Regions from separate parts of the Pseudarthrobacter sp. KH_020_B genome, predicted to be linked through region 1. Evidence: riboswitches for the same ligand, from Rfam matches in the RefSeq annotation. Region 1 holds a riboswitch; each other region holds the start of a gene.

What was found. Region 1 has a riboswitch for cyclic di-AMP ahead of AC3IT0_RS03750 (aggregation-promoting factor C-terminal-like domain-containing protein). Riboswitches for the same ligand answer to the same signal wherever they lie in the genome.
Region 2: another riboswitch for cyclic di-AMP. It lies ahead of AC3IT0_RS04510 (M23 family metallopeptidase); the one in region 1 lies ahead of AC3IT0_RS03750 (aggregation-promoting factor C-terminal-like domain-containing protein).
Region 3: another riboswitch for cyclic di-AMP. It lies ahead of AC3IT0_RS04555 (M23 family metallopeptidase); the one in region 1 lies ahead of AC3IT0_RS03750 (aggregation-promoting factor C-terminal-like domain-containing protein).

The regions. Positions count from the first base shown of each region.
Region 1 is NZ_CM174506.1:770,917-781,464, reverse strand. It holds gene AC3IT0_RS03785 (TetR/AcrR family transcriptional regulator) at 1-420, shown strand, start outside; gene AC3IT0_RS03780 (EamA family transporter) at 965-1,993, opposite strand; gene AC3IT0_RS03775 (LysR family transcriptional regulator) at 2,066-3,046, shown strand; gene AC3IT0_RS03770 (SixA phosphatase family protein) at 3,024-3,551, opposite strand; gene AC3IT0_RS03765 (winged helix-turn-helix domain-containing protein) at 3,858-4,721, opposite strand; gene AC3IT0_RS03760 (response regulator transcription factor) at 5,342-6,082, shown strand; gene AC3IT0_RS03755 (HAMP domain-containing sensor histidine kinase) at 6,090-7,679, shown strand; cyclic di-AMP (ydaO/yuaA leader) riboswitch at 7,760-7,912, shown strand; gene AC3IT0_RS03750 (aggregation-promoting factor C-terminal-like domain-containing protein) at 7,918-8,676, shown strand; gene AC3IT0_RS03745 (HAD-IA family hydrolase) at 8,726-9,406, opposite strand; gene AC3IT0_RS03740 (VOC family protein) at 9,450-9,824, opposite strand; gene upp (uracil phosphoribosyltransferase) at 9,886-10,521, opposite strand; gene AC3IT0_RS03730 (phosphatase PAP2 family protein) at 10,534-10,548, opposite strand, start outside.
Region 2 is NZ_CM174506.1:939,460-946,809, reverse strand. It holds gene AC3IT0_RS04525 (hypothetical protein) at 1-180, shown strand, start outside; gene AC3IT0_RS04520 (helicase-associated domain-containing protein) at 191-2,680, shown strand; gene AC3IT0_RS04515 (DNA repair helicase XPB) at 2,694-4,340, shown strand; cyclic di-AMP (ydaO/yuaA leader) riboswitch at 4,487-4,657, shown strand; gene AC3IT0_RS04510 (M23 family metallopeptidase) at 4,786-5,427, shown strand; gene AC3IT0_RS04505 (response regulator transcription factor) at 5,550-6,263, shown strand; gene AC3IT0_RS04500 (sensor histidine kinase) at 6,266-7,350, shown strand, end outside.
Region 3 is NZ_CM174506.1:947,686-958,233, reverse strand. It holds gene fdhD (formate dehydrogenase accessory sulfurtransferase FdhD) at 1-30, opposite strand, end outside; gene AC3IT0_RS04585 (molybdopterin molybdotransferase MoeA) at 157-1,593, opposite strand; gene AC3IT0_RS04580 (DUF6457 domain-containing protein) at 1,559-1,852, opposite strand; gene mobA (molybdenum cofactor guanylyltransferase) at 1,849-2,574, opposite strand; gene AC3IT0_RS04570 (HNH endonuclease) at 2,647-3,147, opposite strand; gene AC3IT0_RS04565 (NlpC/P60 family protein) at 3,384-4,130, opposite strand; gene AC3IT0_RS04560 (C40 family peptidase) at 4,302-4,976, opposite strand; cyclic di-AMP (ydaO/yuaA leader) riboswitch at 5,047-5,210, opposite strand; gene AC3IT0_RS04555 (M23 family metallopeptidase) at 5,360-6,184, opposite strand; cyclic di-AMP (ydaO/yuaA leader) riboswitch at 6,188-6,407, opposite strand; gene AC3IT0_RS04550 (iron-dependent transcriptional repressor DtxR) at 6,583-7,278, opposite strand; gene serC (phosphoserine transaminase) at 7,556-8,686, shown strand; gene AC3IT0_RS04540 (MFS transporter) at 8,789-10,123, opposite strand; gene AC3IT0_RS04535 (DUF3027 domain-containing protein) at 10,169-10,548, opposite strand, start outside.

The DNA.
Region 1 (10,548 bases):
CAGCTGCTGCGGCACGGCGTGGACATCCTGAAGGTGCGGCTGCTCAGCGAGGCCGGCCACCCAGGGGCCGATCCGCTGCTGGCCATGGAGGCAATGATCGGCCAGGCCATGGATTTTATGGCCGATTACCCATCCTTCGCCCGGTTGTGGGTGAGCGAAAACTGGCGGACTCCCAGCGAATGGCGGGACACGTTCGCTGTGCTTCGGTCTGAACTCCTGGCGGTGATCGGCGCGGCTATAGAGAACGTGGCTGCTGCCTATCCGGTGGACGAAACGATGTCGCGGGGCAGCCTCGAAACGGCGATCTTTGGCGCCTGCTTTGTGGTGGGGCTGGACCGGCAGACCTACAACCCGGAACGCACCCGTGACCAAAGCGTTGCAGCAATCATGGCAATCATGCGCGGCTATGTCGTGAAGTAGCGGGGATGATTGAACACATGCGCCACATGGGGAACAGCGGGAAGTTTGCCTTGATCGCGGCCGTCGCCGCCCTGGGCATGCTGGTGCTCACCGCCATCACCCTGGAAGAGGCCGTGATGGTCACGTTCCTGGGCCTGGTTGCGCTGGCCTACGTAGCGGCCGTGGCGGAGGTCCTGGCCCGGGGGCGCCGCTTGGTCCTGGTAGCCACCGCTGCGGGATCCAGCCTCACCATTGCCTTCTCCCTGGCCTTCGTCAGCACCTGGGAGCTGGCCTTCGCCGAGCAGTCGTCGTTCTTCGGTACGCCTCTCCCCACCGGGGATCCGGACAACTATTTCTACTGGGGCGCCGCCTCCGCGGTGGCCACGCTTGCGGTCCTGTTCCTCGGCGCAGCGTGGCCGGCGGGACGGCGGCTGGGGACTGCCAGACGGAGGCCCTCGCCAGCCAAGCGGCGGCCCGCTTCCGGTAGTGGCCGCCCTGCTGCGCGGCGCCCGGCCACCGGAAGCGCCGCAGCCCGGGGCGCGGCACCCCGCGGTGCCGCAACCGCTCAGCGCGCGTCAGGCTCCCGCGCACCCGCCCGGATGCCAACCTCAGCAGCCAAGCGGCCGTCGTCGTCCGCCTCCCCGGTCCGCAAGCCCGCACCCAAACCAGGTACCAAGGCGGGTGCCAAACCGGCTCCCCGCCGCTGACCCGGCCGCTGATCACGCGGGCCGCGTCCGGCGAGCACCGCCGTCGCCACCCCGCCCAGGAGGAGCAGCCCGCCAGCCAGTTCGGCCGGCGTCGGCACCTCCCCCAACGCCAGCCAGGCAGCGCTCATGCCCACCACGGGAACCAGCAGCGTAAAGGGCACCACGGCCGACGACGGGTAGCTGGCCAGGAGCCGGTTCCAGATCCCGTACCCCACCAGCGACGCGAAAATGGCCGTGTACAGCGCACTCAGGATGGTGGCCGGTTGGAGGTCTGCCAGCGTGCCGAACACCGCATCCGGGCCGTCCACCAGCAGCGACAGTCCAGCGAGGGGCAGCGGCACCACGGCGCCGGACCAGACCACCAGCCCCAGCCCGGAGGCGGCCTTGGCCTGACGCGCAATAACGTTTCCGGCAGCCCAGGACAGCGCGGCTCCCAACACGATGATGAGCGGCAGCACCGGGGCCACGGCACTTCGGCCGACAGCCACCACGGCCAGCCCCGCAACGCCAAGAACGACGCCGGCCAGTTGGCTCCTGCTGGGACGCTCACGCAGGAACCCGGCGGCCAGGAGGACGGTGAGCAGCACCTGCGCCTGGAGGACCAGGGAGGCGAGGCCTGCCGGCATGCCCAGCGCCATGGCCAGGTAGAGGAGGCCGAACTGGCCCGCGCTCATGAAAACTCCGACGCCGATGATCGCCTTCCAGCTGACGTCGGGCTTCGTGATGAAGAAGATCCAGGGGAAGACCACCAGGAGGAATCGCATGGCCACAAACAGCAGCGGGGGAACCTCACGGCCGTTCGCATGCAGGCCGAAGTCGATGGCCACGAAGTTCAGGCCCCAGAGAACGGCGACCAAGGCAGCGAGGAGGGAGTGTCGGAGATTCACGGTCCCACTCTTGCAGAACTCCAGATGAAGCACCAGCGTTGAATTCTGCGTCGAATCATGTACGTTTGCTTCATGATTGAGATCGGTTCCCTGCGTGCCCTTGCGGCCATTGAACAGCACGGTTCGGTCATAGCGGCGTCGGAGGTGATGGGTTTCAGTCCGTCCGCCGTCTCCCAGCAGATCAAGAAGCTGGAGAAGCAGACCGGGTTCCCCGTCCTGGAGCGCCGCGGCCGCGGGGTGCTGCTGACCGAGCGGGGGCTCACCCTGGCAGCATACGGACGGCGCATCCTGTCGGAGCTCGAGGAACTGGAATCCACCCTGTTGGCGGATCCGGCCAAGCCCACCGGGCACCTCAGGGTTGTTTCCTTTTCCACGGCCTGCCGGGGCCTCGTGGGGCCGCTGCTGGGACGGCTGGCTTCATCCGGAGCGGACCTGGACATCAGCGTGCTGGCCGAGGATCCGCGGGAAGCCGTGGCGCGCGTGGCCAACGGCGAGGCGGACCTGGGGGTGGTCCACAACTGGAACTCCGTCCCGCTGGTGATACCGGAGCACATGGCGCTTGAGTGGCTGTGCGAAGACGTTGCTGACGTTCTGGTGCACCGCGACCATCCGCTGGCAGGACGCGGCGAGGTGGAACCGCCTGACCTCGTGGATGAACGGTGGATCAGCACCCCGCACGGCGCCATCTGCAACGAGGCGCTGCTGCGGATCTTCGCCGATCTTGGCCGGGTGCCGGACATCAGGGTCTACGATCCCGACTTTGCAACCCACATCGCCCTGGTGGAGCAGGGAGCCGTGGTGGCGCTGGTCCCGCGCCTCGGCAGGCCCGCACTGCCTACGGACGTCGTCGCCCTGCCCCTGGTCAACCCCATGCAGGTCAGGCAGGTGGGCATCGTGTACCGCCGGACCATGGCCGCCAGCCCCGGCATCCAGTACGTCGCCGGACTGCTGAGGGAGGTCGCCGGGTCCAGCGCGGGCGATGGGACCCGGGAGGTCGCCGGGTCCAGTGGAGATGCTGGGTCCTTTGGGCTCAGTGGGCTCGCGGCACCTTGAATTTGGTCAGCCGGGCGTCCTGCCCGTCCAGCTCGGCCCAGGATTTTTCCGTTTCCATGACCGTGAGGGCGCTGGTGGGGTAGCGGGTGGCGGCGTCCATGTAGGCGTCGTGGTTTGAGTCGCGTGACGCCAGATGCATGGCGAGGTCCTGGACGCCAGGCATGTGCGAGATGAGCATCAGGGTGGTGACGGTGTCAGGCACGTGGTTGACCACGGCGAGCATCCGCAGTGCAGAGGCGGCGTAGAGACCGTCCTCAAGCTTCGGCGTCGGGGCCTTATCCCCCAGTTCAGAGCAGACCCAGGTGCAGGTCTGGCGGGTGCGCAGCGCGCTGGAACACAGGATGAAGTCCGGGAGGATGCCGTGCTTGACCAGCCACTTACCGGCCAGGGGCGCCTCGCGGTGTCCTCGTTCCTCCAAAGGCCGCTCATGATCCGCGACGCCGCCAGGCCAGTCGGACTTGGCGTGCCGCATGATCACCAGGCGCTTGATGTGGTGGTCGCTCATCCCCCAAGCCTAGACCCCAGCGAAGAAACCCGACCCGCGGCGCCGCCGTCACGCCCAGCACGCTTTTGGCCGCACCAAGAGTCCAGTCCCGCGGAATGTCGGGCCCGGCCGAGGGCGGCGAAGCTAAAAGCATGCTCCCCGTGACAAACCCGGGCCACCGCGCCCTCGAACCAGCCGCGGAGGCCAATGCCCAGAGAGCCCGGCTGAACGCGAAAAGGCGGCACATACCGAAAGCGCCGTTGTTGCGTGAGGTACGAGCGCAGGCGCAGAGGGATCGTGCCGCCTTTTCGATGTACTGAAGTAGGGCTAGATCGAGTATTCCGGAGCGGCCCAGACAATCACTTCGGGGTGCTCGTAGAAGCGGTAACCCTGGCCGCGGACGGTGCGGACGGTGTTGGCGAGGCGGCCCAGCTTGGAGCGGAGGCGGCGGATGTGGACGTCGATGGTGCGCTCGTTGGGGACTTCCTCGGCGTTGCGCCACAGGCCCTCAAGCAGTTCGTCGCGGCCCACTGTGCGGGTGCCGTTTTCCACGAGGTAGTTCAGGAGTTCGAATTCCTTGAAGGTCAAGTTCAGGGATTCGCCGTCCAGGTGGACTTCGCGGCGGGCAAGGTCGATCAGGACGCCGGACGGGCGCGGGTCCTGGGGCTGCAGCCGCGCAGTCTCGGTGCGCTTCTGCGCGTTCACGGTGGGGTCACCAAAGGTGGAACGGACGACGTCGAGCGCGGAACCGGGGGTGCCGGCCGGGGCCACGGCCACGGCTGCGTAGCTTTCGGCACCGGTCACGAGCGACTGTGCGTAAGCGCGGATCTCCTGGGCAAGTTTGGCAATGGAGGTTCCGGCAGCCGCTGCGGTCTCCTCGTCGATGCCCATGTACACGACAAATCCACGGGCCACGGTGTCATTGGCGACCGGGCGGACGGTGTTGGGTCCCGCGATGACCGGAGTGGGCGCAGTCAGCGGCGCGGCTTCGGCGGGCTGGACGGCGCGGAGCTGGCCGTAGGAATTGGGGTTGTAGCCCTGGGGTGTGTAGCCGGGGGCCGGAAAGCTGGCGCCAGGGGCGGCCGGGGCGAATGCCGGTCGGGCACCGAATCCCTGGCGGAGGCCGGAAGCCTGGCCGGCCTTGCCTGCGTTACGGACGGAGATGTGGACGTATCCAGATGCAACTGACATGAATGCTTACCTCAATGTGAATGGCCGTCATCGCGGCTCGAATGCTGGTTGTCCCCGCAATGAAATCTGGGGATGGCGCCCTACGCTGGGCTGGGGGGCGAATGCCTAAGAACTTCGTGGGGTCTGAAGGTCAGGCGTGCATTCGGCAACAGCGCATGTCGGCAGCAGCGGGTGTGCTGGGCCAATATTCTGCGGCTGCAGGTGCTGTTGAGTTCTTGTTCACAATTGAAAGTGTGCAACGTAACAATGAAAACTTGCAAGTAACAAAGGGCGCTTTGTTCCGCATACTGAGACAAAATACGGATTTGTGTTGCAGATCACCATTCTGAAATGGCAAGAAAACTGCAGTTGTTGCCCGCGAAGGGCGCACGAATGGCCCTACATGGCGAACAATCTTCACCCAATCGCGCTTCTAAGCCGGAAGAATTCACCGTGCAATGGCTTGCCGGAATTGCCCGTTGCCTTTCGGCGTCTGTCCAACGGAAACGGCTCCCGCCGGCGAATTATCGGCGTTCCGCCCGGCCACCCAGATCGCCCATCCAGCTCGCTAGGCTGGGATTCACAGCGTGCGCACAGGAACCCCATAGCGCGGGCTAACCGAATGATCGGAGAGTTGTCCCATGGCCACTTCGCACTCCATGACCAACAACCTTCCGCAACTGACCCACCCGGACGGCTCCCCCATCCGCGCCCTGGTGGTTGACGACGAACCCAGCCTCTCCGAACTCATGAGCATGGGGCTGCGCATGGCCGGATGGTCCGTTGGCGTGGCTTCGGACGGCCCGGAGGCCATCAAGCTTGCCAAGGAGTTCCGCCCGGACGTCCTGGTGCTGGACGTGATGCTCCCAGGGTTCGACGGCGTTGAGCTGCTGGGCAGGATCCGCGCCTTCGCGCCGGAGGTACCTGCGCTTTTCCTGACCGCCAAGGACGCCGTCCAGGACAGGATCGTGGGCCTGGCGGCCGGCGGGGACGACTACGTGACCAAGCCCTTCAGCATGGAGGAGGTCCTGCTGCGGCTGCACCGCCTGGTCCAGCGGTCCGGCGTTGCCGCAATGGACACCGCCGAACTTGTGGTGGGTGATCTTGTCCTGAACATCGACACCCGCGAAGTGACCCGGGCAGGCGACGACCTCCAGCTCACCGCCACCCAGTTCGAGCTGCTCCGGTACCTCATGGAGAACCCCAAACGCGTGATCAGCAAGGCCCAGATCCTGGACCGCGTCTGGAACTATGACTTCGGCGGTCAGGCCAACATCGTGGAGCTCTACATTTCCTACCTGCGCAAGAAGGTGGATGCAGTGCACCCGCCCATGATCCATACCGTGCGGGGCGCCGGCTACGTCATCAAGCCGACCGAGTAACCCCTCCATGTCCACGCCGCAAGCATCCTCGCCGCGAGCAACGCCAGCACCAGCCCGGAGCTGGCTGAAACCGGATACGTGGCATCTGCGCACGCGCCTGATCCTGTTGACCATGGCCCTGCTGGTGGCCATCTGCGGCGCCGTGGGGCTGTTCAGCTACGCCTCCATGGACTCCTTCCTCACCGGCCAGCTGGATGGGCAGCTGAGCCAGGCCGCCAAACGCTCGAACGATCCGGGCCGCCCACCCTTGGGCGGCTTCAACGGCAGGCCCGATCCCCTGGACTCACGCGGGCAAAGTGTAGGAACGCTGAATGCGCGGATCCTGAACGGCCAGATCCCCAGCGGCGGCTTCCTGGACTCGGACACCACCCGCCTCGCCCTCGACACCGAAGACAAGCAGACCCTGCTGGCGCTGACGCAGAACAGCACCCCTGTGAACCGCTCGCTATCCAACGGGGATTACCGGATTGTGGCCGTGGAAACCGGTTACGGCGATGTCCTTGTCACGGGCCTCCCGCTCGCCGCCAAGGAGAGCACGCTGGCGTCGCTGGTGTGGACTTTTGTGTTCGTTTCCCTCGGCGGCCTGGCGCTGATCGGACTGGCAGGAACCGTGCTGATCCGACGCACCATGAAGCCGCTGGAGCAGCTTTCCGAGGTTGCTACCCGGGTGGCCCGGCTCCCGCTGGATGCGGGCGAGGTGGCACTTGCGGTGCGCGTCCCGCCGTCGAACTCCAACCCCGGAACCGAAGTGGGCAGCGTAGGGCACGCCCTCAATCTGATGCTGGACAACGTCGCCAACGCACTTGAGGCGCGGCAGCGGAGCGAGACCAAGGTTCGGCAGTTCGTTGCCGACGCGTCCCATGAACTCCGCACCCCGCTGACCGCCATCCGCGGGTATACGGAGCTGATGCGGATGACCGAGGACTTCACCCCGGACGGCCGGAAATCCCTTGGCCGCGTCCAGAGCCAGTCCGAACGCATGACCACCCTGGTGGAGGATCTGCTCCTGCTGGCCCGGCTCGATGAGGGGCAGCCCCTGAAGCTCAGCGAAGTTGACCTCACACAACTTGTGATCGAGACCGTCAGTGACGAGAAAGTCATTGCCCCGGACCACCACTGGCGCCTTGAACTGCCTGACGAGCCGCTCGCCGTCACCGGTGATGCGTCCCAACTGCGTCAGGTGCTGGTCAACCTGCTGTCCAACGCGCGCAAGCACACGCCGCCCGGGACCACCGTGGTCACCGCTGTCAGGAAGGCTGCCGATGGCGGCGCGGCGGTGACGGTAACGGACGACGGCGGCGGCATCCCTGCGGAGTTCGTGGACCATGTTTTCTCCCGGTTTGCCCGCGCAGACGCGGCCCGCAAGGGTACGGCACCTGCCTCGGGCGCCGGGGCGTCGGAAGGCACCAGCGGCCTGGGCCTGTCCATTGTCCAGTCGATCATGGAGGCCCACGGCGGGAGCGTGGAAGTGACATCGCGGGGCGGGCGGACGGCGTGTCGCCTTGCTTTTCCCCGCCGGCGTCCTGGCGCGGACAGCCGACGCCCGAGCGCAGCAAGGCGACACACCGCCGTCGTGACTCCTGTTACCAAAATGTGACTTCAGCGTCGAGCTCCTGTAGCGTCGTTGAGGTGCGGTTCCCTTTTGGGCCGCATATCCGGATGACGCCAAGCTCTGCCGCTTCCCGGATTCCGTTTTCAGAGGCAGAGGCGGGGGACCCACCGTCCCGGGCACCAAGTGTCCTTTGGGGTTAAGCCAACACGTGATTGTGCCGTGTGGCCGGATGCCCTCATCCGAACCCGACAGCTAACTCCGCAGGTGTGAGAGGCGATCCATCATGTCTGAATTCAAGGTAGAACCGCGCCCGCAGGGCGACACAAAGTCCGACAGCCGCCGCAAGCAGTCCCGCTTCGGTGCAGCTATGTCCCCGCTGTCCAAGGCGGCCCGGATTCCCTCCGTGGGCCAGCGCGTCGCGGTGTTCGCCACCGCGTGCGCCCTGTTGGTCGGAGTCAGCGCCGCAGCACACGCTTCCGAGTCGGCCTCGCTTGCAGCCAGCGCCAACCAGGCCGCCGAAGAAGAGCGCGCCCAAGCGAACCTCAGCTTCGAAGCAGCCGAGATTCAGGCCCCGGCCACCCCGGAAGCTCCGCCGGCCGAGATCAACGTGGCGCCCCAGGCTGCCGACCCGGCACCTGCCCCTGCACCGGAGGCCGCACCGGCTCCGGCTCCCGAGCCGGCTCCTGCCCCTGCCCCGGCTCCCGAGCCGGTTCCTGCCCCTGTTGTGGCGATCAATGACCCCGCAGGAGCCCAGGCCTACGCCGCCGGCCGGCTGGCGACCTATGGCTGGTCCGCTGACCAGATGCAGTGCCTGCAGACGCTGTGGACCAAGGAATCCGATTGGACCACCACGGCCACCAACCCCAGCAGCGGCGCGTACGGCATCGTCCAGTCGTTGCCCGCCGAGAAGATGGCGAGCGCCGGCGCGGACTACGTCACCAACTACCGCACGCAGATCAACTGGGGCCTGAACTACATCCAGGAGCGCTACCAGTCACCGTGCGGTGCGCTGAACTTCCACCTGTCGAACAACTGGTACTAAGCCGACTTCGCTGAGCGGCGCCGGCAGTTCACGAAGGTGATCCGCCGGCTCAAAACCGGAAAGAAATGATCTGCCGTCCCCCAGCGTCCGTTTCCACGGAGGCGGAAACGGCACTGTAATCCGGGATGTGGAGCACGCCTTCCGGCAACTCGCCCGTATTGGGACCCACGGCCACCGTCCGGATACCTGCGGCAACACCTGCGGCGATTCCTGCGGGCGCGTCCTCGAACACCACGGCGTCCTCCGGTTTCACGCCCAGCAGGCTGGCTGCCATCAAATAGCCTTCCGGGTGCGGTTTGCCCCGCGTGACCCGGTCCGCCGTCACGGCCGTAGCCGGCATCGCCAGTCCGGCGGCGTCCATACGGATGTCCGCGAGAGTCCTGTCCGCTGAGGTCACCAGCGCCACTGCCTGGGCCGGGAGGCTGCGAAGCAGGTCGGCAGCCCCCGGCAGCGCGACGATACCCGCAGTCCGCACCCTTTCCATCGCCCCGAGTTCCTCAGTGAGCGCCACGACGTCGGCCCCCTCCGGCGCGAACCGGCGTACGGTATCGACAGCCTGGACGCCGTGCGAAGTGCGCAGGATTTCGGCGATGTCCAAGCCGTACCGGGCAGCGAATTCTCCCCAGACCTCCTCCACTACTGCCGTGGAGTCCACCAGCGTGCCGTCCATATCGAAAAGGACGGCCCGGCAGGTCAGTGTTCGCGTGGCGGCAGGTGCGGCAATGTTCATGCTGCCTATTTTGCCTTAGGCGGCACGACCCGGCGTCACAGTCTTAGGCGGCACGACCCGGGATGTACTGCACCGCCCATTTGTTGCCATCGGGATCGGCGAAATAGACGAAGTGCCCCCAGTCCTGGATGTCTATGTCGCTGACCTCCACACCGTTGCTCTTGAGGTGGGCGTGGGCAGCCTGGATGTCGCTGACCACCATCTGCAGGCTTGGGGCCGTACCCGGAGGGGCGTCATTGAGACCCTCGCCAATACAGATGGAGCAGGCGGATCCCGGCGGGGTCAGCTGGACGAAGCGGATGCCATCCATGGGCCGCTCGTCGAAATCCGGGTTGAATCCAACCTTGTTGACGTAGAAATCCTTGGCACGGTCAACGTCGGATACGGGCACAAAAACGAGTTCAAGTTTCCAGTCCATGCGCCACAGGCTAACGGCGGCGGCAGGAAAGCGGAAGGCTTGTTTCTGGAGCAGCCCTGTCCTAGCCGGCGATGCCGTACAGGCGGTCTCCGGCGTCGCCCAGCCCGGGAACGATGTAGGATTTCTCGTCGAGCCGTTCGTCAATGGAAGCCAGCACGATGGTGACGTTGGCCTCGGCAAGTTCCTCTTGGAGCTTGGCCAGGCCTTCCGGCGCGGCCAGGAGGCAAATGCACGTGACGTCGGAGGCGCCGCGCTTAAACAGGAACTTAATGGCTTCGCGCAAAGTTCCGCCCGTAGCAAGCATGGGGTCCAGCACAAAGATCTGCCGGTCCGTCAGGTCCTCCGGGAGCCGCTCCGCGTAGGTGATGATGTCCAGGGTTTCTTCGTCGCGGGCCATGCCCAGGAAGCCCACTTCAGCGGTGGGGACCAGCTTGGTCATGCCCTCAAGCATGCCGAGCCCGGCGCGCAGGATGGGGACCACCAGAGGTGTGGGCTTGGTGAAGGCGGTGCCCACTGTGGTGCTAACGGGCGTCTCGATGGTGACCGGCTGGGTGCGGACCTCGCGGGTGGCTTCGTAGGCCAGGAGAGTCACCAGCTCTTCCGTCAGCTGCCGAAAGACAGGTGACGGAGTCTTCTTGTCCCGCAGGACGGTGAGCTTATGGGCGACCAGCGGGTGGTCCACAACGAGAGTGCGCATGCGTCAAAACTATCACCCGGCACTCCC
Region 2 (7,350 bases), 170 kb from region 1:
ATGTTTTCCCTCGTGGCGGTAGGAGCCGTCATGGCCCTGGCCTTCGCAGGCTCCGCGGCTCCCGCCTGGGTCACCGCCACTGCCCTGTACGGGTTGCCTGTGGCGTTCCTTCTGATGCTCTTCCTGGTCCTGGACAGCGTGGCCGGCCGGCGCCGGGCAGGAAAGTCCAGCGGACGGTAACGTTGGACTGATGTCCCTTATCCGCGCGCTCAGCAAAGAACTGGAAGCACGCAGCGATGACTCGTTGCGGGCGCTTTTCGCGGCGCGGCCGGACCTTATGTCCCCCGCAGTTCCTGACTTTTCCGCCCTGGCCGCCCGGGCAAGCGCGCGGGTCAGCGTCCAGCGCGCGCTCGAGCGGCTTAACAGGCCGCAGATGCAGGTGCTGGAAACCCTGCACCTCTGCACGAACACGGACACCGAGCACAGCGCATCTGCGGCGGGCGTCCGGAAACTCATTGCAGGGTCCACGGTGGCGGCGCTGGAACGCATCCTGGCCTCGCTCCAGGAACTGGCGTTGGTGCACCGGGCAGTGCCGCCGCATGGAACGGTGGCTTCGGCCCACCGGCAGCGTTACTACCTGCCGGTGGGAAGCCTCAAGGACGTGGTGGGAATCTATCCTGCGGGGCTGGGGCGCAGCTACACCGAACTGGTCAGGCTTCAGCCCGCGTTTGCCCAGCGGGCAGTCCAGCTCGTAGCCGAGCTGCACCGCAGCGGCGTCTCCATCCAGAACGCCACCACCCCCATGGAGGCAGCGCTCGCGCTGCAGCATTGGACGTCCTCTCCCGAGGCACTCGGCGAGGCTTTGGCCGGGGCCCCGGAACGCACGACGGCGTTGCTCGCCAAATTCCGCAACTGGGCCATGGGTGCCGTCCCCCAGGCGCAACGGAAAGCGTCGGTCACGAACCAGGGCGCCGACGTCGGGCCCGTTGACTGGCTCCTGGCCCGCGGCCTGCTGGTCCCCCTGGACGCCGCACACGTGGAACTGCCGCACAGCGTGGGGCTGTCGCTGCGTGGCGGGGCCATCATCAATGACTTCTCCCTGTCCCCGCCGGTTCCGGAGCTGGGCAGCACCACCGCTGCGCTTCGCCGGAACGCGGCGCTGGGCGCCATCGCTGAAACCCTCCGGCTGGTGGGTGATCTCCTCCATGCCGTCCGCGAACAGCCGCTGGCTACGCTGCGCAGCGGCGGCGTGGGTGTCCGGGAAATGAAGCGGCTGGCCGAGACGCTGCGCATCGACCAGCACCGGGCGGGCCTGCTGCTGGAGCTCAGCGCCCTCTCCGGCCTGTTGCGCCTTGATGTGGACTCGTCCTCCTGGGTGCAGCCCCCGCAGCTGGAATGGCTGGCCCTCCCCCGCCAGGAGCAGTGGCTGTGGCTGGTCAACGCCTGGCTCGCGAGTGAGCGTGTGCCCTCGCTGGTGGGTCAGCCGGTTAACGGCCCCAGCGGCGTCCCCACCGCGCACCGTGCCCTGGCCGGGAACACCGTTAATGCCCTTTCAGCCGAGGCGCAGCGGCCGGACGCCCCGGTGGTCAGGAAGCGGATCCTGGAAATTCTGGAGGAGCTCACCCAGGAGGCTGCCGCGGCGGACGGCACGGCACCGGTCCTGGATGCTGCGGCCGTGCTCCAACGGGCTGAATGGACGCAGCCGCGGATGGCCCGGCGGTTCAGTTCCCTGATCAGGGGTGTGCTGGCGGAAGCGGAGCTGCTGGGACTGATCGGGTCCGGTGCGTTGAGTCAGCTCGGCAGCGCCATTGCCGAAGACAACCCGGACGAAGCCCTGGGCATCCTGGGCGAGCATCTGCCTGCGGCGCTGAACCACGTCCTGCTCCAGGCGGACCTGACCGCAGTTGCCCCGGGCTACCTGGCTCCGGAGCTGGCCGAAAAACTCCTGGTGATGGCCGACGCCGAGGGGCAGGGGCCCGCCACCATCTACCGGTTCTCCGCCAAGTCGGTTCGTCGGGCGCTGGACGCCGGGCACGACGCGTCGAGCCTCTTGGAGTTCCTGCGTGAGCATTCGGCCACGGCGGTGCCCCAACCGTTGGAATACCTGGTGGAGGACACCGCGTCCCGGCACGGCCGGCTCCGGGTGGGAACGGCCGCCAGCTTTATCCAAAGCGACGATGAGGCAACGGTGCTGGAACTGGCAGCGGAATCCAAGGCGGCCGGCCTGGGACTGGCCCGGATTGCGCCCACGGTGCTGATCTCCACTGCTCCGCCAAAGGAAACAGCCCAGGTCCTGCGCGGGCTGGGCCTCTCGCCGTCTGTGGACCAGTCCGAGCCCGGAGTGGTCCGGCTCCGCCGCACCACAAGTGTTCCCGGCAGCGCCCGCCCCGTCTACACGGCACCGCGGACCGCACCCGCCGAGGACGACGTCGCCGCGCAGCTGGCCGTCCTGCGGAACAGGCGGCCTGAAGCCTCCGGAAACCACACAGGCGCGGTGCCTGGCTCCGGCGAAGCTGCGACCCAGCTTGGGCTGGAGACCCTGCAGCGGGCTATCCGGCTCAAGCAGCGCGTGAGCATGAACGTGGTGGACAGCCAGGGGAATTCCTGCCTGGAGACAGTTGTTCCCCTTTCCGTGAACGGCGGACGCGTCAGGGTCTTCGATCCTGCCAAGGAAACCGAGCGAGTGCTCTCCATCCACCGCATTATCGATATTGAGGCCGCAGAAGAACTGCGCCAGTGAAGGACTCCCCCGCGTGAACGACGGCCCGCTGATCGTCCAAAGTGACAAGACCATCCTGCTCGAAGTGGACCACGAACTGGCCACCGAGGCGCGCCACGCCATCGCCCCCTTCGCCGAACTGGAACGCGCCCCCGAGCACATGCACAGTTACCGCCTGACGCCCCTGGGCCTGTGGAATGCACGCGCCGCCGGCCTGGACGCGGAGAAGGTCCTGGACACGCTGCTCAAATACTCGCGGTTCCCGGTGCCGCATTCGCTGCTGATCGACGTCGAAGAGACCATGTCCCGGTACGGGCGGCTGCGGCTGGAGAAGGACCCGCAGCACGGCCTGGTGATGCGCACGGACGACTACCCGGTGCTGGAGGAGGTCATCCGGTCCAAGAAAATCCAGCCCTTGCTCGGGCCGCGGATCGACGGCGAAACCATTGTGGTCCACTCCTCACAGCGCGGCCAGCTCAAGCAGCTGCTCCTGAAAATCGGGTGGCCGGCGGAGGATCTGGCCGGCTACGTGGACGGCACACCCCACCTGATCGCCCTGAACGAGGACGGCTGGAAGCTTCGCCCGTACCAGCAGCTCGCCACCGAGAATTTCTGGGCCGGCGGCAGCGGCGTGGTGGTGCTGCCCTGCGGGGCGGGCAAGACGCTGGTGGGTGCCGCGGCCATGGCCACGAGCTCCACCACAACGCTGATCCTGGTGACCAACACGGTGGCAGCCCGGCAGTGGAAGGATGAGCTGCTCAAGCGGACGTCCCTGACGGAGGATGAAATCGGCGAGTACTCGGGCGCGGTCAAGGAGGTCCGCCCGGTCACCATCGCCACGTACCAGGTCCTCACCACCAAACGCGGCGGCCTGTACCCGCACCTGGAACTGGTGGACGGTCACGACTGGGGCCTGATCATCTATGACGAAGTGCACCTCTTGCCGGCGCCGATCTTCCGGATGACCGCGGACCTGCAGGCCCGCCGCCGGCTGGGCCTCACCGCCACGCTGGTCCGCGAGGACGGCCGCGAAGGCGAGGTCTTCAGCCTCATCGGGCCCAAACGCTACGACGCGCCTTGGAAGGACATCGAAGCCCAGGGCTACATCGCCCCCGCGGACTGTGTGGAGGTCCGCATTGACCTGCCCCGGGACGAACGCGTGGCCTATGCCATGGCCGAGGACGCGGACAAGTACCGGTTGTGCGCCACGTCCGAGTCCAAGACCCTGATCGTGGAACAGCTGGTGGCCCGGCACGTGGGCGAGCAGCTGCTGGTGATCGGGCAATACATCGATCAGCTGGATGAGATCGGCGAGCGCCTGCAGGCTCCCGTTATCAAGGGCGACACGTCCGTCAAGGAACGGCAGAAACTCTTTGATGCCTTCCGCGCCGGCGACGTGAACACCCTGGTGGTGTCCAAGGTAGCCAACTTCTCCATCGACCTGCCGGAGGCCTCGGTGGCCATCCAGGTCTCGGGTTCTTTTGGGTCGCGGCAGGAGGAAGCCCAGCGGCTGGGCCGGCTGCTCCGCCCCAAGAAGGACGGCCGGGCGGCCCGCTTCTACTCGCTGGTGGCGCGGGACACCCTGGACCAGGATTTCGCGGCTAAGCGCCAGCGCTTCCTGGCAGAGCAGGGGTATGCCTACCGGATCATGGACGCCAAGGATGTGGATACGGCGGGCTGACCACATTTCCAGCCGGCCTAACAGCTGCGCACGCTGATCTCTTGATAACGAATTTGTAACTTTTGCGCGTCGTTGGTTAGGGTTGATGGAATACATGCTTTCAACGGGCATGCGTGTGGCCGCTTCGCCAAACCCCGCCGGCGCCCCATGAACATTCAGTCTCCAGGCGGGGGCGGAGGACCCATAGACGGTGCCATGGTGCACCTTGGGGTGAAGCCGGCCCTGTGAGAGAACGCCCGTGAGGCGTCCAGCAGGGAAGGCCGGACAGTCCACTCGTCCGAATCCGACAGCTAACTTCGCCGGCGCCGAGAGGACCCACATTTTGCTTTCCCACCTCAAACACGGCCTCCGCCGTGCCGTTTCCCCGTCTTCGCCGAACAGGGGCCGCCGCCGTGCAGCTGTCCTTACCGAGCCAACCCGGGGAAGCCGCGGACAGCAGCTTGGTGTGGCAGCCGCGGTCACGGGACTGATTGCCGTGACCGCACTGTCCGCAGCGCAGGCGGACCCCGGCCTGCTGGCCGCTCGTCCTGCCGCATCAGAATCCTCCGCAGCCGCACAGCCCGCAGCGGATGCAGACGCCGGCCTGGCGTTTGACCGTCCCGAGGTCAGCTCCGCACCCGCGCCGGAACCTTCTCCGGCGATCGCGGCCCAGTCGTCAGGGCCGGTCCAGGCTCCACCAGCACCAGCCGCACCGGCCACGGGGTTGCGGGAGCCACTTGCCGCGATGAACGTCAACTCTCCCTTCGGATACAGAGGCAACCCCGTGACCGGCGCAGCCGGTGAACTGCACACAGGGGTGGACGTGGCCACGGCGGCGGGCACACCCGTGCTCGCCGCTGGCGCAGGGACAGTGACCGAAGCAGGATGGAGCCAGTATGGCGGCGGGAACAGGATTGTGGTGGACCACGGCAACGGCCTGAAAACCACTTACAACCATCTGGCTACCATCGGTGTTTCCGTCGGGCAGACCCTCGCCCAGGGCGTGCAGATCGGCGGAGTGGGCAGCTCCGGGAACTCGACCGGAAACCACCTCCACTTTGAGGTTATGGTCAATGACCAAACCGTCGACCCGGCCACCTTTATCTGAGCGAAGCTTCCCCGCTCCCGCGTAAGTCCGGGCAGAGGGCTCGCAGCCGATCGCATCGAGAATCCATGGAACACCCACCATCCATCCAGAAAACTCACAGATTCTGGGAGCATGATGGGAGCATGAAGAAGACCGGCCCAGAAGCCAAGCTGCTAGTTGTTGATGACGAACCCAACATCCGCGAGCTGCTGTCCACCTCGCTCCGGTTCGCAGGCTTCGAGGTGGTCTCTGCCGCCAACGGCCGTGACGCGCTGGCCGCCGCCGAGCTCCACGCGCCCGATCTGGCGGTGCTGGACGTGATGCTGCCGGACATGGACGGCTTCACCGTCACCCGCAAGCTGCGGGCTTCGGGCAAGCACTTCCCGGTCCTGTTCCTCACAGCGAAGGACGACACCGAGGACAAGGTCACCGGCCTCACGGTGGGCGGGGATGACTATGTCACCAAGCCGTTCAGCCTGGACGAGGTGGTGGCCCGCATCCGCGCGGTCCTGCGCCGCACGCAGCCCCTGCTCGACGACGACGATGCCGTGATCCGGGTGGACGACCTGGAGCTCGACGACGACGCCCACGAGGTGCGCCGCGGCGGCACCGTGATTGAACTGTCCCCCACGGAATTCAAGCTCCTCCGGTACCTCATGCTGAACCCCAACCGGGTGCTGTCAAAATCCCAGATCCTGGACCATGTCTGGGAGTACAACTTCAACGGCGACGCCTCGATCGTGGAGTCCTACATCTCCTACCTCCGGCGCAAGGTGGACATTGATCCGGACGCACCGGCCCTGATCCAGACCAAACGCGGAGTGGGCTACGTGCTCCGGACGGCCGAGAAGCGCTGATCTTGCTGCAGCGGTGGAAATCGGCCTCACTGAGGTCCCAGCTGGTGGCCATGATCATGGCACTGCTGATTGTTGCGCTGACTGCGACCGGCGCCGGAACCCTGACGCTGCTGCACAGCTACCTCCAGGCACAGGTGGATGACAAGCTGTACGCCGCCGTCGACCTCGCCAGCAAGCAGCGCTCGTTCACCCAGCTGCAGGCACCCACCAACCCGATGGTTCCCACGGACTACTCCCTGATTCTTTACACCCCTGGTGAGGACCCCCAGCTGTTGGGCGGCGATCCGGATGAGCGCCCCGACATCTCAACCATCTCCGTCGAGGAGGCCCAGGACCGGGGCGCGCGTCCTTACCAGGTGCGCGGCACCGACGGTCAGAACTGGCGAGTGGTCGCTGTCACCGTGCTCTATATCGGCCGTCCTGCCGTGGTTGTGATCGGATTGCCGCTGCAAAGCGTCGATGACGTCCTCAAGCACGCCACCCTGGTGGTCACCGGCGTCGGCCTGCTCACCCTGCTGCTGGCCTCCCTGATTGCCAGCTGGACCGTGTCCCGGTCCTTCCGGCCGCTGGCCAAGGTGGAAAAGACCGCAGCTGCCATCGCCGCCGGCGATCTTTCCCGGCGTGTGGATGTCGATAATCCCGGCACCGAAGTGGGGCGGCTCGGCAGCTCGCTGAACGCCATGCTGGCCCATATCGAGACCGCCTTCGCCGCCCGGACAGCCTCCGAGGGCAGAATGCGTCGGTTCGCGGCCGACGCCTCCCACGAGCTGCGTACGCCGCTCGTGACCATCAGGGGGTTCTCCGAGCTCTACCGCCACGGTGCCCTGGACACCGACGAGGACGTGGCCACGGCCATGGGGCGGATCGAAAGTGAAGCCAAACGGATGGGTTCAATGGTGGAGGACCTCCTCCTGCTGGCGCGCCTGGACGAACAGCGCCCGCTCCAGCAAAAGCCCGTTGACCTGCAGCTGGTTGCCCACGATGCAGTGGTGGACACGCAGGCAAGCGACCGCTCACGCCCCATCTCCCTGACCGGCCTTGGCGACGATCCGCCCGCCCCCGCACCGGTGCTCGGTGACGAAGCAAA
Region 3 (10,548 bases), 180 kb from region 1:
CACCTTGCGGCGCTGGGTCACCCGCCCCATCAGCCGCCTGCCCGACTGTTTCGCAGGACCCCGTGGACGTTCCGGACCTGCCGGTTGGGACTGTTCATAAGTCCATCATCGCACCACGGGCGGGCCTGCGGAGTCTGTGACCCCGCAGCACGGCGCCTACCCCAGCAGGGCACTCCAGTCCACCGGGCCGGCGGGCTTCGAAGCATCCTTGCCTGCCGCCCGGGTCGCTGCCTTGGCGGCGGGCCGGCCCTTGGGCTTGGTACCCGGCTGCTCAGGCATGGGCACCGGCGGCCCCCACGGCAAGGCGAACGCCGGGACGGGTTCGCCCAGCTGCACGCCATGCGGCGGAACAACCATCACCCCGTGCGCCGACGCCAGCCCGCGCATCATCCCGGGCCCCGTGTGCTTGGCCGGTGAGGCCATCCCGTACAGCAGGCGGAAGGGCATCAGCCTGGTCCGGCCCGGCTCCGGTTCGAGCGTGGTGCCGCACGGGACCTCCTGCACCGGCGGCATGGTGCCGTGGCCCAGCGCGGCCAGCAGCGGTTCGCCCACCGTGGACAATGCCATCATGGCGGCCAGGGGGTTCCCGGGGAGGCCAAGGACAAAGCGCCCGTCGGGGAGCTCGGCCAGGACAGCCGGGTGGCCGGGGCGCATGGCGATGCCATCGATCACCAGCCGGCCACCCAGTTCCGCCACCGCTCGGCGGAGGTGGTCGGTGTCCGAGCGGCCGGTGCCGCCGGTGGTGATTACGACGTCGGCCGGCAGCGCGGAGGGGTCCGGCACCTCGGGCGGGAGGTCGGCCAGGCCGTCGAGCCACTCCGCATAGGAGTCGCCGATCCGTTCCTGGCCGCCGTCGATGCCGCCGAGCATTTCCACAACGGCCGCGAGCTGCGGGCCGAAGGTGTCCCGGACCTGTCCGGGGACCGGCAACCCCTGGGCCACAACTTCGGAGCCGGTCAGCAGGAGTTTGACCACCGGCTTGCCCTGGACCAGCAGGTCATCATGACCGGCCAGGGCCGCGACCGCCAGGTGGGCCGGGTTCAGTGTTACGCCGGCCTTGACCAGCACCTCCCCCGCTTCAGCTTCCTCCCCCGCCTTGCGGATATGCTGCCCGTTCCCGGGTTCGCCGGGGCGGGCGGTGCCGCCGGTCATCAGCAGCGGCAGGCCGTCGTCGTCCGTTCCAAGCACGGCGCTTTCGCTGCGCAGGACCGCTTTGGCGCCGGGCGGGATCAGTCCGCCGGTGACAATGGGACTGGCCTGGTGCGGTGCCAGCCGCTGGCCAGCCTCCGCCACGATCCACGGGCCGCTGCCGTTGACGGCCCAGCCGTCCATCGCAGACGACGCATAGTGCGGCATGTCGTGCAGCGCGGTGATGTCCTCGGCCAGGACCCTGCCCAGGGTCTGGCCCAGGGGAACCCGGCCCGGCGGAATCGGCGTTGCGATGTCAAAGGCGGCTTTGCGAGCCTCGTCCCAGGTGTGGGCAAGGTGCTTTGCCGGGGCTGTCTCCTGCTGGGGGTTTTCGGATGCGTCGCCGGGAGCGGCGGTCACTGAACGGGAGTCATTCGACGGGGGTTCCGGCGGATTCCGCGTCATAGTCTGCGGCAAGGGTGCGGGCACGGTCCATGGCGGCGGTCATGGCAGCGGCGTTAGTGGCCTGTCCCGATCCCGCGGCCAGGCCGGCGGCGAAACCGGCAATAAAGGTGGTGAGCGGGGCGGCCGGGCGAACCACTGAGTGGGCTGCCACGCCGGCCAGCGACAGGATGGTGTTGACGTCGATCTGGACGTCCTCCAGTTCATACGCCTGGAGCAAGGCCCTGCACCACTCTTCCAGCGTCTCGTCCTGGCTTTTCACGCTCTGCCTCCCAATTCATCTGCGGCGGTGTTGCCCCGGAGCCCGGCTAGGGGATCCGGGCCGGCTACTCCAAGTGCGGCGGCATCGTCCCAGGTGTCCACGTCGGCCGTGGAGCCGGCCGGAACGGCGACAAGCTGCACGTCCAGACTAGCAAGGAGTGCCCTCACCGAACCGTTGATTAAGCGTCCTGTGCTTTCCAGTTCCGCCACGGAACGTTGTAGCGCGGCCGTGCTATAAAAACCGACCAGTGGCTGGCGGCGGCCATCGTCCGAGACCGCCACCACGCCGTCCGACTCCAAGCCTGCCGGCGTTCCGGCGGAGTGTTTCCCGGCGGCGGGGCCTCCTGAGCGCAACGCAGCCTTCAGCGCCGCCACCGCCTGCCCCACGTTGGGCATGTCGCAGGCCAGCACCAGCGTCAGACCGGGGCGGTTGCCGCCCGCAGCGGCCAGGGCTGCGAGCCCGGCCGCGATGGCGGCCGCCGGACCGCCAAACGGCGGTTCTTCGCGGCAGCGGAGAAACCCGGCAGGGACTTCCCCAGTAGGCACTTTCCCGGCCTCCGGACCAACCACGACGGCGGCCCGGGCTCCCCCGGCAGCGGTGGCGGAGCGGCGCAACAGGGAGTCGCCGTCGTACATCAGACTCTGCTTGGGCACACCACCGAGCCGCGACGAACGGCCGCCGGCGAGGATGACGGCATCGAAGTCGAGGGGGTCAGCGTCCACCCTCCTAGCTTAACCGCGCGGGCTCGAATACCGCGCGGGGCTGGACTTCAGGCGGCCGGTCAGACGGCCCGGTCAGGCGGCCCGTTCCGGCAGCAGGAAGGGATCCCAGGCCGGCGTGGGCTTCTCAAGTTCCTTGATCTGCCAGATGGTGCCATGCGGTGGTTCCGGGACAAACCTGAGCTTCCAGCCCATTTCAGCCGGCGTGTGGTCGCCCTTGGTGTTGTTGCACCGGAGGCACGCGGCCACCAGATTCTCCCAGGAGTCGGCGCCGCCACGTGATTTGGGCTGCACATGGTCGATCGTGTGGGCACCTTTGCCGCAATACGCGCACCGGTGACCGTCCCGCCGCAGGACTCCGCGGCGGCTGACTGCGGTCCCCTGGTTGTATCTGGGGCGGATGTAGCGGTTCAGGAGAATCACTGACGGCCGGCCCAGAATCTCCTGCGGTCCCACCACAGGATCATCGCCCTCGGCAATGACACTGGCCTTGCCCGTGAGCACAAGCACCAGCGCCCGGCGGAAGGTGACTACCGCCAGCGGTTCATATCCAGCATTCAGAACGAGAGTGCGCATGCACGTACCTCTTTGTGGCCGCACCCGTCAGGGGCACGAGGGCCGGCTGCCCCCGGCATATCCGGGCTATGGATCGACACCACAAGAGTAAACAAAGAATCCCGGGATCAACTAATCCCGGACGTGGCCGCGGTCACGTGTCGGGCCAGGCAGCCGTCCGGATCCGTGCAAAAAGCCCGCAGACAGCAAAGGACCCCCGCCGTGAGGCGAGGGTCCTTCGAAGGCTGAGTCAGCTGCTAGGACACGCGGATGAAGACCGGTCCTGAGCCAACGTTGGCGCTGAAGACAACGGTCTGGTTGCCGTTGTAGCCGCCGTGCACTGCCTGGCCGTTGCCGGCGTATACGGCAATGTGGGCCACGCCCGCGCCGCCGTCGGCGTAGTAGATCAGGTCGCCGGGCTGGGCCTCGGCGGCGCTCACGGTCTGTCCCAGGGACAGGTAGCCTGCAGGCCAGCCGTGGTAGTTGATGCCCACGGCGGCCAGGGCGTTGGTTACCAGCATGGTGCAGTCCTGCATAACACCCAGCTGGGCGTACGCGGCGGACAGGATGGCCTGGCCCTTGCCGCTGGCAGCAACCGGCGCCTTCGGAGCGGCCGCCGCTACGTTGACGGTGGCAGCGGCCTTGGCCGGAGCCGGAGCCGGAGCCGGAGCTTCAACAACAGGTGCGGGAGCCTCAACCGGAGCCGGCGTGGTGGTCACGGCGGGCTTCTCGTAGGAGATGGCAATAGTGGAAGCAGCCGAAATGATGGCGGGGGCGGAAACCTCAACCTCAAGGTTCGAAGCGGAAGCAGCTTCACGCTGGACGCCGGTGTCAGCGTTCGCAGCGATACCACTGGTCAGGACAAGGCCGGAAGCAGCAGCGATAACCGCTGCCTGACGGCCCACGCCGCCGGCGTTGTCGCCGACAGCCTTGGCAATGACAGCCAGCGAGTTGGTCTTGGCGACCTCGGCGCGGTGCCGTGCAACAGTTGCGCGTGTAGTCATTAATTTCTCTCTTTCGTTTTCCTCAGGACCGCGTGGGCAGCCCAAGGGCTTTGGACGCGCCGGCATCTTGGGGGTACGCCGGCACGCCCCGAACGGGGATTTAGCGAAGAGTTTCTCGCGAAGAAACGGTTCCGGCAGCACAGGGCTGCGGAACTGCTGGATTGGAGGAAACTACGGGGCCATCGTGAAGAACGATCCGCCGCCCGTGGATGCCACGGAGTGGAGCAGCGTGCCCTGGGACGGGTTCAGTGCGCTGATCATCATGCCGTTGCCGACGTAGATGCCAACGTGTGCGCCGCCATTCTGCATGACCAGGTCACCGGGAGCCGGTGTGGCGGTGGGCCGCATGGCGGTCCAGGCATTGGTGCGGGGAATGCTGATGCCGGCCTGGGCGTAGACCCACTGGGTGAAGCCGGAGCAGTCCCAGCCATTGGGAGTGGTGCCGCCCCAGAGGTAGGGGTGGCCGATACCGGTGTAGGCAAGTGCTGCCAGACCCGAAGCGGCAGCGGAGGAGACAGTGTCCGCGAGCTTGGAGGCCGCGGCCTCGGTTGCGGCAGCACCCTGGGCCCCGGTTTCGGAGGCCGTGGACTGCGCACGGACCGTCTCAACCTTCGGCGCCGGCGTCGTCTTGATAACGGGGCGTTCGAAGGAAACAGTAGCCGTGGGCGCGGCAGTTACGGCAAGTGCCGTCTGCGCGGAACCGGACTCGCTGGAGGCGGATACGCCGGCGGTGGTGTCCGCGGCGTTGGCCGGAAGCCCCATGCTCAGGATCAGACCTGATGCAGCTGCGATAACAGCAGCCTGGCGACCTACGGTCCCGGCGTTGGCACTGACGGCCTTGGACACGGAGCCCAAGGGGTTAGTGCGAACCGGTTGTGCGCGGTGACGCGCAGAAGTATGGCGTGAAGACACGAAGGTAGCCTCTCCCAATGCCTGCGAGGTGAGCTGTCGGATTCGGATGGGAGTCACCCGGCCGCGCTGCTTCACGGTGGAAGCTTTGCGACTTAACCCCAAGGCCTTCAAAATTCGAAGACCAAAATTGGTTCCCCCGCCCCTGCCAGACGATGTCATGCGAACGGACCTTGAGCGGTGGCAGAGCTAGGCAATCCACTCAAGAACGTCAACTTCGGAAAAGTTGACGCGCTTTAGACGTTACAGGAGTTCCGAGCCAATGTCACATTCAGGTCACGGCATGTCGCTGCGATTTGAGAGTTTGCCATCATTTTGAATCAGAGCCAGCCGGTGGGGTCAACGACTTCGCCGTTGATCTGGACCTCGAAGTGGAGGTGGCAGCCCGTGGAAGCGCCCGTGGTGCCGCTGAGGGCTACGACGTCGCCGCGGCTGACCGTCTGGCCTACCCTGACGCTGGCGGAGGAGAGGTGGTTGTACGTGGTTTCAAGGCCATTGCCGTGATCCACCACCACGCGGTTGCCGCCGCCGTACTGGTGCCAGCCCACGAAGGTCACGGTGCCGCTGGCAGCAGCCAGGACAGAGGTTCCGCACTGTGCCATGAAGTCCTGGCCACGGTGGAAGTCGCCGGAACCGCCGGTGATGGGGCTGATCCGGAATCCGAAGGGTGAGGCCGTAGCCAGCTGGGCCAGCGGCGAGCCGAGGCTTCCGGCAGAGGCGGCGCGGGTAATGGATCCCGCGGACTGGGCGCTCAGCAGCTGCTTCAGCTTGCCGTCGGGATCACCCTGGGTAACCACGGACGAGCGGCTGAAATCAATTTGGGCGGCGGCTTCGGCAGTAACTTCGGGCTGCGGAGCAGCGGAAACGGCTGACGCCGGCTGGCCGGGTGCCGGCGTGGCCATCACGGGGCCGGTCACAGGAACCGTCACGGTGAGTGCCAGGCCTGTGGCTGCCAAAGCGATGCCCGCCTTCTGGCCGAGGCCACTGGCGGCGGCGAAATCCGTCATCTGCCGGAATGGTCCCCGGCGGCGGCGTGCTTCCCGCTGTGGGTCGCGGGGCCTCTCCGCGGTGAAATCCTCGGCCACTCTGGGCGCCGAAGCGGGACCCACCGCGCGACGGCGGCCCCTGGAGTATTGCGTGGTCAAGAATGTTCCTCTCTGGATAGCCTGCGAAGTTAGCTGTCGGATTCGGGTCAGAGAGTTCAAAGACCCGGTCCGCCGTAACAAGCACTTTGGCGCAGAGATATCCCGTGAGGATCCTTCGCTGGAAGAGGCTTGCTGCTGACGGACTTCACCCCAAGGCAGTCTTGCGACTGCCGGTTGTGGTTCCCCCGCCTCTGCCAGTTGGTGACTCGTGCACCTGATCCGCTGGCAGAGCTCGGCTCCGGATCAGGTAACGCTTTTGTATCGACGCTGAGTTGCAACTATAGGTGATTAACTTGGACAGTAACAATTCCGTTATCTTTGCGGAACTGGCGTCACTGCGCTACGGCGCGGCACCACAAGGGGGCCGCCGTCCTGTTAGCGGGAGACTGCCGCCCCCGTCAGCGGACGGACACAAAGACGTGGGATGCCACTTCCGGGGGCAGCTCGAGCGCCCCTTCTATTCCCGGAACCCGCACCGAAATGTACTCCCCCACGCGCTCCAGGGACACCGAGGCACCGGGCCTGATCCCGCCTTCGTCCAGCTGGACCAGCAGCTCAGGTTCCACCTGGATGGGCTCAGCCAGCCGGCTGACTGTCACGCTCGACGCCGGCCCGTAGCCCTGCATCGCATCAAGGAGATTAATCACACCAGCGTCAGGGAGCGCAGGCGCGGGTCCGCCCAGGGCGGCCAGCCCGGGAATGGGGTTGCCGTACGGGGACTCGGTGGGATGGTTGAGCAATTCGTAGATGCGCTGCTCAACGCGTTCACTCATCACGTGTTCCCAGCGGCACGCTTCATCGTGGACGTAGGCCCAGTCCAGGCCAATCACATCCGCCAGAAGCCGTTCCGCCAACCGGTGCTTGCGCATCACTTCCGTGGCGCGTTTCCGTCCGGCTTCGGTCAGCTCCAGGTGACGGTCTCCGGAGACCACCACCAGTCCGTCGCGTTCCATCCGGCCGATGGTTTGGGACACCGTGGGCCCGGAATGCCTCAGCCGTTCGGCGATGCGTGCGCGAAGAGCAACGATGTTCTCTTCTTCAAGCTCCAAAATGGTCCGAAGATACATCTCCGTAGTATCGATCAGATCCGTCATCCAGCTCAGCTCCTCGAGCGCAGTACCTTGCGTTGTCCCACCGTATCGCGTCCCGCGCAGCGGCGAGGTCCGCTAAAAAGCTTAGCCTATTTTGAATTTGTCTGGATAATCCCCGGGCGGGGACAAATGGTCTCATTGGCCGGACTTATGACGGCGCCGGTTCCCGCCCAATCGAGGGTTCGGGCAGAATAAAGGAGGTCCTTATGCAGTCACCGCCGACTACCGGCCACCCCACCGTCCGGACGTGAGCCACGTCCATGCCGAAATTGGAGCCCCCGTGAGCGAAACCAGCATCACTATTCCTGCCGAACTCCTGCCAAAGGATGGACGGTTCGGCGCAGGACCGTCCAAGGTCCGGCCGGAGCAGCTCGAAGCACTCTCGGCGGCGTCCAGGACCATCCTGGGCACCTCCCACCGCCAGGCTCCGGTCAAGAACCTCGTAGGCTCCGTCCGTGACGGCCTCAGCCAGTTCTTCCGGGCCCCCGAGGGCTATGAAGTGGTCCTCGGCGTCGGCGGCTCCACCGCTTTCTGGGACGTCGCCAGCTTCGGCCTGGTGGAGAAGAAGGCCCAGCACCTGTCGTTCGGCGAGTTCGGCTCCAAGTTCGCCTCAGCCACCAACAAGGCCCCGTTCCTGGACGCCTCCTCCATCATCAAGTCCGAGCCCGGCACGCGCCCGGTATCCGCCGCCGAGGCCGGCGTGGACGTCTACGCCTGGCCGCAGAACGAAACCTCCACCGGTGTCGCAGCTCCGGTCAAGCGCGTTGTGGGAGCCGACGCCGGTTCCCTGGTCCTGGTGGACGCCACCTCAGCGGCCGGCGGCCTGGACGTGGACGTCTCCGAAGCCGATGTCTACTACTTCGCCCCGCAGAAGAACTTCGCGTCCGACGGCGGCCTGTGGCTGGGCCTCTTCTCCCCCGCCGCGGTGGAACGCGCCGCCCGGGTCAAGGCCAGCGGCCGTTGGATCCCGGACTTCCTGGACCTCCAGACCGCCATCGATAACTCCAGGCTGAACCAGACGTACAACACGCCGTCGCTCTCCACCCTGGTGACCCTCGACAACCAGGTCCAGTGGCTGAACAGCAACGGCGGGCTCGACTTCGCCAGCAAGCGCACCGCTGACTCCGCCGGCCGGATCTATTCCTGGGCCGAGGCCTCCGAGTACGCCACCCCGTTTGTGGCCAAGGCGGAGGACCGGTCCAACGTCATCGCCACCATCGACTTCGACGACTCGATCGATGCTGCCGCGATCGCCAAGGTGCTGCGCTCCAACGGCATCGTGGACACCGAGCCGTACCGCAAGCTGGGCCGCAACCAGCTCCGGATCGCCACGTTTGTGGCCATCGAGCCGGCTGACGTCTCCGCGCTGCTGGCAAGCATCGACTACGTGGTGGGCGAACTGCGCAAGTAGCTCCCCCGGGCGCGAACGGACACTTGAGGCCCAGGAACCGGGGCCCCAAGTGTCCGTTCGCGCTGTTTTGTGGTGGCGCCAGGTTTGTGGTGACGCCAGTTGTCAGCGTCCGACGGCGTCGTCCGGGTTTTCGTCCCGGGCGGCGCCGTTTGCGTTGTCCCCCGGTTGCTGGACGCCCAGGTGGGAGACCACACCGAAGTACCGCAGGCCGCGGGCGCGCCGGTTGAAGGTGAGCCGGAGCTGCTGGGCGCGGATGATCCAGATCATTCCGATCACGGCGGCGATGATCCCGGAGGCTGCCGCCACGGCAAGTGACCACCGGGGGCCGGCGACGTTGGCCACCCATCCCACAAGTGGGGCGCCGATGGGTGTGCCGCCCATGAAGATGGCCATGTACAGGGCCATGACCCTGCCCCGCATGACGGGATCGGTGGTGGTCTGGACGTAGCCGTTGGCACTGGTCATCATGGTGATCGCGAACAGGCCCACCGGCACCAGCGCGACGCCGAACCAGAAGTAGTCCGGGGCAAGCGCGGCCAGTCCCGAGGTCACGCCAAAGGCGGCCGCCGCGCCGAAGATCATCCGCAACCGGGGCTTACCGCGGCCGGCGGAGAGCAGCGCGCCTGCCACGGAACCGATGGCCATGATGGAATTCATCAGCCCGAAGGCGCTGGCGTCCAGCCCGAATTCCGTGCCCACCATCGCGGCGATGAACAGCACGAAATTGAGCCCGAGTGTTCCCACGATGAACACGGCCACGAGGACCACCACAATGTCCGGCCGGAACCGCACATAGCGCAGCCCCTCCCGGATCCGGCCCTTGCCCGGCGCCGCGCGCGGAAGCTGCCGCAAGGACGCCGTCGGAATCTTCCACAGGCTCAGGAGCATGGCCAGGAAGGTGCAGGTGTTGATCAGGAACACCCAGCCGGGACCGACCGCCACGGTGAGGACGCCGGCCACGGCGGGCCCGATCATCCGGGCGACGTTGAAGGAGGCACTGTTCAGGGCCACAGCGTTGGGCAGGTAGTCGTCCCGCACGAGTTCCGATACGAAGGTCTGCCGCACCGGGGCATCGAGGGCTGAGACCATGCCCAGCAGCAGGGCGAAGCCGTAAACGTGCCACAGCTGGCCGGCGCCGAGCACCACCAGGACGCCCAGGCCGGTGCTCAGGAGGGCCATCATCGACTGCGTGATGATGAGCAGCTGCCGGCGGCTGTACCGGTCCGCCACGAGGCCGGCCACCGGTGCGAGGAACAGCTGTGGCCCCAGCTGCAGTGCCATGGTGATGCCCATGGCCCCGGCGTCGTGATCGGTGAGGTGGTCAAACACCAGCCAGTCCTGGGCCGTCCGCTGCATCCAGGTTCCGATGTTGGAAACCAGCGCGCCGAGGAACCAGATCCGGTAGTTGAGGATGTGCAGGGATTTGAAGGTGGACATCAGTTCCGGCCTTCGTGGTTTTCAACCCTGCGCATTGTCAACTGCTTAGTCAGCCTCGCCGGCGGGGTCGTCGTCGTCCGATTCTTCGGAGTCTTCGGATTCTTCGTCCTCGTCTTCGGACCCGGGAGTGTCAGCCTCGGCCTGCAAAGCGTCCGGCTCCGCAGTGAGGGCCTCCGCCGCGGGTGACTCCTCTTCCTCTGCAGTCTGCGCGTCCTCGGGGCGGACACGCTCGGCCCACGGCACCCACTCCGGGGAGAGGATGGAGTCCTCCGACGGCAGGAGGCCAAGCTCGCTGACCGTGACCACCTTGGAGCGGGAGTTCCGGGTCAGGACCGCGTACCACTGCCAGCCGTGGTACCCGGCCATTTTTGATTCGAAGAGGTGTGTGACCAGGCGGTCGCCCTCACTTTTGGCCGCCAGGTGCG